Simiduia agarivorans SA1 = DSM 21679: one gene and its partner. The protein of the gene in region 1 interacts with the protein of each later gene in a pairwise test. Links are inferred from orthologs where the notes say so. Each region holds a gene or a part of one and is shown on either strand. Other genes may lie near its edges.

Region 1 (3,280 bases):
ATATGGGTGCGCCCGTGCTGGTGCCCGCGCAGGTGCCATTTCAGGCCAATGAGCAAGCGGCGACCTACGCCATCGAAGCGGATGGCCAGCAATGGCAGGTGAGCGCGGTGTCCATGGGTAATCCGCATTGCGTGCTGGTGGTGGACGACACCGAGACTGCCCCGGTGGCGACGCTCGGCCCCGTACTGGAAGCGCATCCGTCCTTCCCCAACAAAGCCAATGTGGGCTTTATGCAGATCCTGTCGCGACGCGAAATCAATCTTCGGGTCTACGAGCGCGGCGCCGGAGAAACCCTGGCCTGCGGCACCGGCGCGTGCGCGGCAGTGGTAGCGGGCCGGCTGCGCGACCTGTTAGACTCGGACGTTGTGGTCAACCTGCCGGGTGGCAGCCTGACCATCCAGTGGCAAGGCGGCGAACACCCGGTGGTGATGACCGGGCCTACGGCGCACGTTTTCCACGGCCAGATAAAAATCTAATCGCAAGGACTAAACCTGTGTCTGAGCACACGATCAGCGATGCCGAAGTGGCCAAGTACCTGGCCGACAACCCCGACTTTTTCAGCCGCCACGGCGACCTGCTCGCCGACCTGACGCTTCCGCATGAAAGTGGCGAGGCCATTTCGCTGGTGGAAAAACAGGTGTCGGTGCTGCGCGAGCGCAACATGGACATGCGCCACCGCTTGTCCAACCTGCTCGACAATGCGCGCGAAAACGACAAGCTGTTCGACAAAACCAAACGCCTGGTATTGGCGCTGCTCGAGGGCCGGCGCGCGGAAGACACCATCAATGCGTTGCACTACAGCTTTGACAAAGACTTCCAGATCCAATTCACCCGCCTGGTGTTGTTCCGGCCACAAACCGGCAAACTGGGCCAGGCCCGTTGCGTCACGCTCACCGACGCCAAGGCACCGCTGGGGCGTATTCTGAAAACCCAGAAAGCGTTTTGTGGCCAGCTGGCCAATGAAGAAAAAGCCTACCTGTTCGGCGAGCAGGCACCGCTGGTGGCGTCTGCTGCCTTGGTACCGCTGATGCACGGCACCTGTTATGGCTTGTTGGTAGTGGGCAATCGCGACGCCAACTATTACCGCTCCAGCATGGGCACCCTGTTTCTGAGTTACATCGCCGAAGTGTTGAACCGGGTCTTGCCCTACCAACTGGACGCTTGATGGACAGCGCGCCCTTCAGTCAGGAACTGGAATCCTTTCTGGTCTGGCTGGCGCGCGAACGCCGCCTCTCCTCCCACACCTGCGCCGCCTACGCCCGCGATCTGGCCAAGCTCCAGCAATTTTGCGCCCAGCGCAATCTCGGCCTGGCCGATCTGGACGTGCACGCCGTGCGCCAATGCCTGGCCCAACAACATCGCGCGGGTCTGGCCGGTAAAAGCTTGCGGCGCTGGCTCTCCGCCCTGCGCAGTTTTTTTGCCTACGGCGTACGCCAGCGCTGGTTGGCGGCCGACCCCGCCGCCGGCATCACCGCCCCTAAAGTCGAGAAAAAGCTGCCCGCCACTCTGGATGTGGACGAAGTGGGCCAGCTGTTGAACTTCAGCCAGGACGACAGTCTCTCCAGCCGGGATCTGGCCATGCTGGAGCTGACCTATTCGTCCGGCCTGCGCCTGGCCGAGCTGGCAGGGCTCGACGTCACCGATCTGGACCTGTCCGATGCCACGGTCCGCGTCACCGGTAAGGGCAACAAAAGCCGGGTACTGCCAGTGGGACGGATGGCCGTGAGGGCGCTCCGGCAATGGCTCAAGGAGCGCGCGGACCTCGCCGCCGCCGGCGAAACCGCGCTGTTTGTCAGCCAACGGGGTAGTCGCATCAGCCATCGCCGCATTCAGCAACTGTTTGGTGAACACAGTCTGCGCCAACAACTGGACAAAGCGGTACACCCGCACATGCTGCGCCACTCCTTTGCCAGCCACATGCTGGAATCCTCCAGCGACCTGCGCGCGGTGCAGGAGTTACTGGGTCACGCCAACATCTCCACCACCCAGATATACACTCACCTGGATTTCCAGCACCTCGCCAAGGTCTATGATCAGGCCCACCCACGCGCCCAGAAAAAAGGGCCCACCGACGCCGAGTAACGCGCGCCCGCCCGGCCTCTGTTCAGAACGCTGGGCGCATGATAGTCTCAATGATCAATCGCACGTCAGTCCAAGCCCAATAACATCGACGGCGATATAGGGGTAGGTGTATTTTGACCAGCACAATCAAGCTCATCAGTTTCGATCTGGACAACACGCTCTGGGATGCCACCCAGCTGTTGACGGCCGCGGAAATCCATACGCACCAGTGGCTGGAGCAGTTCTGCCCCAAGCTCACGCGCAAGTACAGCGCGGATCAGTTGCGCATGGCGCGCATGGAGTATTGGCAACGCCACCCCGAATTCCGTCATCTGATCACCCGCGTGCGCCGCGACAGCCTGCGCGCCAAACTGATCGAAGCCGGCTATTGCCTGAGCGAGGCCATTGAGCTGGCAGACCTGGCCATGGACGTGTTCATGGAAGCCCGTCACCGGGTGCACTATTACGACCATGCGCTCACCACGCTGGATGACCTGCACAATCACTACCGCCTCGCCGCCATATCCAACGGCAATGCCTGCACCCAGCGCCTGGGCCTGAAGCAATTTGATTTTCATCTCAGCGCCGAAACCGTGGGTGCCGCCAAACCCAGCCCGGAGCCGTTCGAATTGGCCCTGGCCATGGCCGATGCCAACCCTGCGGAGATGGTACATATCGGCGATAACCCGCAAGAAGACATTCAGGCGGCCGCCAATCTGGGCATCAATACCATCTGGTACAACCCCACCAACAAACCCTGGGAACTCCAGCCCTGTCGCCCCAGTGCGACGGTGCGGTGTTTGTCACAGATTCCCGCTGCGATCGCCGGACTGATGCAGGCGCCGCTGGCTGCGCAGTGGGCGTAAGTAAAACCCGCACCAGCTTTTACCGCCGGCTCTATCTCGCCTGGTTGATCAACCGGGGCATCAATAACGTACCGGCCATTCAAGCCGCTACCGGCATGCCCCGACGCACCGCGCAGGACACCCTGAACGCTATCCATGAGCTGGATATTGCCTGCGTATTTGAAGGTGCCAATAAAAATGGTGGCTATGAAATCGCAGACTGGGGGCCAATCAATCCAGCGTGGCTGGAGGCCAATGCCGGCCGGTTAGCGGAAGTGCTGGAATACCCCTTCCCACCTACGCCCACTGCGTGAAAAGCATATACCGTAGGGTGGATTAGCAAAGCGTAATCCACCAAAAAAACCCGGTAAATC
Region 2 (3,128 bases), 280 kb from region 1 along the record:
GGCGATTTTCAGGTCGTCCACCCACTCTTTTGATTCGCCCACCATCACGGCCACGGAAATCGCCATGCAGCGCTGACCGGCGGCACCGAAGCCGGCGCCCACCAGGTTGTTGATCACCTGCTGCTTGTTGGCATCGGGCATCACCACCATGTGGTTTTTGGCACCGGCAAAGCACTGGGCGCGCTTGAGGTGTTGGGTCGCAGTACGGTACACGTGTTCGCCCACGGGCACGGAACCCACAAAGCTCACGGCTTTCACTTCCGGGTGGGTCAGCAATTGGTTGACCTGGTCTTTGCCGCCGTGAATCACCTGCAGCACGCCCTTTGGCGCGCCCGCCTGTTCAAACAGTTCCACCAAGCGGGTGGGCGTGAGCGGGTCTTGCTCAGACGGCTTCAGGATGAAGGTGTTGCCGCAGGCGATGGCGAGCGGGAACATCCACAGGGGAATCATGGCCGGGAAGTTGAACGGCGTGATGCCGAAGCACACACCCAGAGGCTGGGTGTAGGAATAGCAATCGATAGTGCGGGCCACGTTTTCCACGGTTTCGCCCATCATCAGGCTGGCGATATTGCAGGCGTGTTCCACCACTTCGATGCCGCGCCAGACATCGCCCTTGGCATCGTCAAAGGTCTTGCCGGTTTCCTGCGCCAGAATGGTGGCAATTTCATCGTGGTGCTGCTTCAGCAGGTGCTGGTACTGCAACATGATGCGCGCACGCACGGGCACGGCCACGTCTTTCCAGCTGGCGAAAGCAGCCTTTGCGCTCGCAACCGCGCGTTCCACTTCGGCTTCGGTGGCGCAGGGCGCTTCGGTAATCACTTCCTGGGTGGCGGGGTTGGTCACCGGAATCCACTGGCTGGATTCGCTCTGAGTCCACTCACCTTCGATGAACAGGGGCACGCGCTTGGGCAGGCCGTTGGCAAAATGCTGAGTCATGGCAAACACCTTCAATTGAGTCTGGCAACATCAGAACACAGGATAGACGGCCGGGGGATTGACGATATTGGTGCCTTGATGGACTATCTTGTGATTGTCTGGTGGGTCATACTTTTAGCTATAATTTAGAAATATCTATAAAAAACAGGTAGATAGCCTTGTCTCAGCCATCTGATTGGCCATTGCCCCGGGACGGAAAGCGCTTTTTATTACCAAAAGCGCTAACCGAGCGGCTGGCGGCGGAAGCGCTTACGCGCCAACTCTACCCGCGCGCCCTGGGGTTTTACCCGGTGGCGCGCGGGCACCGGATGCAGCGCGAGCTGCACGATGATCACCTGCTGCTCTACTGCACGGCTGGCGAGGGTCGATTAGTGGCCGATGGCCATTGGCGCATCGCTGCGGGCGATGTGGTGCTCCTGCCGGCGGGGTTAGCGCATCATTATTGGTCTGACGATGCCCGTCCCTGGACCGTGTATTGGGTGCATTTTGATGGTGACATGGCGGGTGATCTGGGCCAGTGGATACTGTCTCACGGCGGGCGGGTGCAGCGCCTGGGGGTCAACGCCCGGCTCCTGTCGCTGTTCGATGCCCAGTTCAGTCTGCGCGAGGAAGGCGCTTCGCCCGATGCCGCGATTCACGCCTGCCACCAGTTACAGTTTTTACTGAGTCATATCGCTCAAATGCTGGGCCGGGGCCGGCTCGAGGGGCGCCTGGACATTGCCGCCATCAAAGGCCGGATGATCGAGCATGTGCATGGCCAGCTGAACCTGGAGCAGTTGGCGGAAGAGGCGGCACTGTCGAAATTCCATTTTGCCAAACTGTTCAAAGCCCAGACCGGGCAATCGCCCATCCACTATTTTATTGAACTGAAAATGCAGCAGGCCTGTTACGCACTCGATACCCGCAGTCAATCCATCAAACAGGTGGCGTTGGATCTTGGCTATGACGATGCCTATTACTTTTCGCGCATTTTTAAAAAAGTCATGGGTGTCAGCCCCAGTCAGTATCGGGCGGGGCTGCATAACCGGTAGGAGCCCAATCCTTTGGGCGAATTTTGTTGGAGCGCGGGGCGACCCTGTGGGAGCGGCTTCCTAGCCGCGAAAGGAGTGGCACTGGAGGCCCTACAGAGTGCCAACCCCTTCGCGGCTGGGAAGCCGCTCCAACAAATTTTATTGAGTCCCGAGCTTCTTCGACACCCAATAATCCACACTCACATAGCGCCCGCCACCCAGCGCAATCAGCGCAAGGCACATGACAAAATAGGTGGCGGCGAATTCGATGCCGTTGTTGAGCACCACGAAATTGCCTGAGCTGGTGAGCCAGTCGTAGTTGCCGTATTCCTGCAGAATGCTGCGCGCGCGTTCGAGTTTTTCCGGCGCCGCCAGCACCGCGTCATTGGCAAAGGGGGCCCCGGCATCGGCGATGGCTTGCCAGCCGTTTTCCCAATGCACGGTCACCGCCGCCACCAGCATGGTGACAGCCAGTGGCAAGCTGATAGCGCGGGTGCCCAGACCCAGTGCCAATAAAACCGCACCGGCCAGCTCGGCACCCGTGGCGAGCGCGGCCATCAACCAGGGCAGGGGCAAGCCAAGCCCCCAGTCGGGGTTGCCGAACCAGGCCACGGTATCTTCAAAATGCATGAGTTTGTTGCTGCCGGCCATCCAGAACACCGGAATCAGATAGAGCCGTATCAACAGCGATGGGATGCCATCCAGGTGCGATAAAGTTTGTCCAAGTTTCCGATATGAAGCAGTAAGCTGCGCAACCACTGGCGTCTCCGTGATGAAAATGTGAATTTTTGGCAATCGTTTAGGGCGTAAGCTGGTCTTTAGATAACATGGCAGGCGCGCCGTTACAGCGACCTGTGCTTTAATGTTGCCAAATTGAAAGGATGATTATGGAACCCAATCTGGATCTACTGCGTGCGCAGGACCACGGGGCATTTACCGAGCTGGTGCAGCGTTACCACAATCAGTTGCTGGTGGTGGCGCGTGCTATCGTCCGTCATGGCCAGGCTGAAGAGGTGGTGCAAGAAGCTTGGGTATCTATTTTCCGTGCCCTGCCCAAGTTTGAAGGCCGCTCGACCCTCAAGACCTGGATGTACACCATTGTCTCTAATGCGGCCAAAGCCAAGTTGCGCAAGGAGGGGCGGGAAGTCCAGATGGACGAGCCGGGCGAGGTATTGGGCAGTT

The links.
Region 2: the proteins of xerC (region 1) and M5M_RS10495 interact in binary tests that used the Escherichia coli proteins (3 or more experiments, as listed by UniProt). The link is inferred for Simiduia agarivorans SA1 = DSM 21679 from one-to-one orthologs.

What each region holds. Positions count from the first base shown.
Region 1 is NC_018868.3:2,631,346-2,634,625, forward strand. The notes cover bases 165-3,123. They hold xerC (tyrosine recombinase XerC), read left to right. Parts: upstream 165-1,164; coding sequence 1,165-2,082; downstream 2,083-3,123. Other genes in these bases: dapF (diaminopimelate epimerase), read left to right, coding at 165-476; M5M_RS11685 (DUF484 family protein), read left to right, coding at 494-1,165; M5M_RS11695 (HAD family hydrolase), read left to right, coding at 2,196-2,927; M5M_RS11700 (winged helix-turn-helix domain-containing protein), read left to right, coding at 2,918-3,123. Outside these bases: more of dapF, read left to right, coding at 1-164; more of M5M_RS11700, read left to right, coding at 3,124-3,220. UniProt on the Escherichia coli protein: Site-specific tyrosine recombinase, which acts by catalyzing the cutting and rejoining of the recombining DNA molecules.
Region 2 is NC_018868.3:2,352,309-2,355,436, reverse strand. The notes cover bases 224-3,030. They hold M5M_RS10495 (helix-turn-helix transcriptional regulator), read left to right. Parts: upstream 224-1,094; coding sequence 1,095-1,967; downstream 1,968-3,030. Other genes in these bases: M5M_RS10485 (RNA polymerase sigma factor), read left to right, coding at 2,834-3,030; M5M_RS10490 (HvfX family Cu-binding RiPP maturation protein), read right to left, coding at 2,106-2,705; M5M_RS10500 (CoA-acylating methylmalonate-semialdehyde dehydrogenase), read right to left, coding at 224-936. Outside these bases: more of M5M_RS10500, read right to left, coding at 1-223; more of M5M_RS10485, read left to right, coding at 3,031-3,128. UniProt on the Escherichia coli protein: Transcription factor that regulates the expression of several genes involved in the transport and metabolism of L-arabinose. Functions both as a positive and a negative regulator.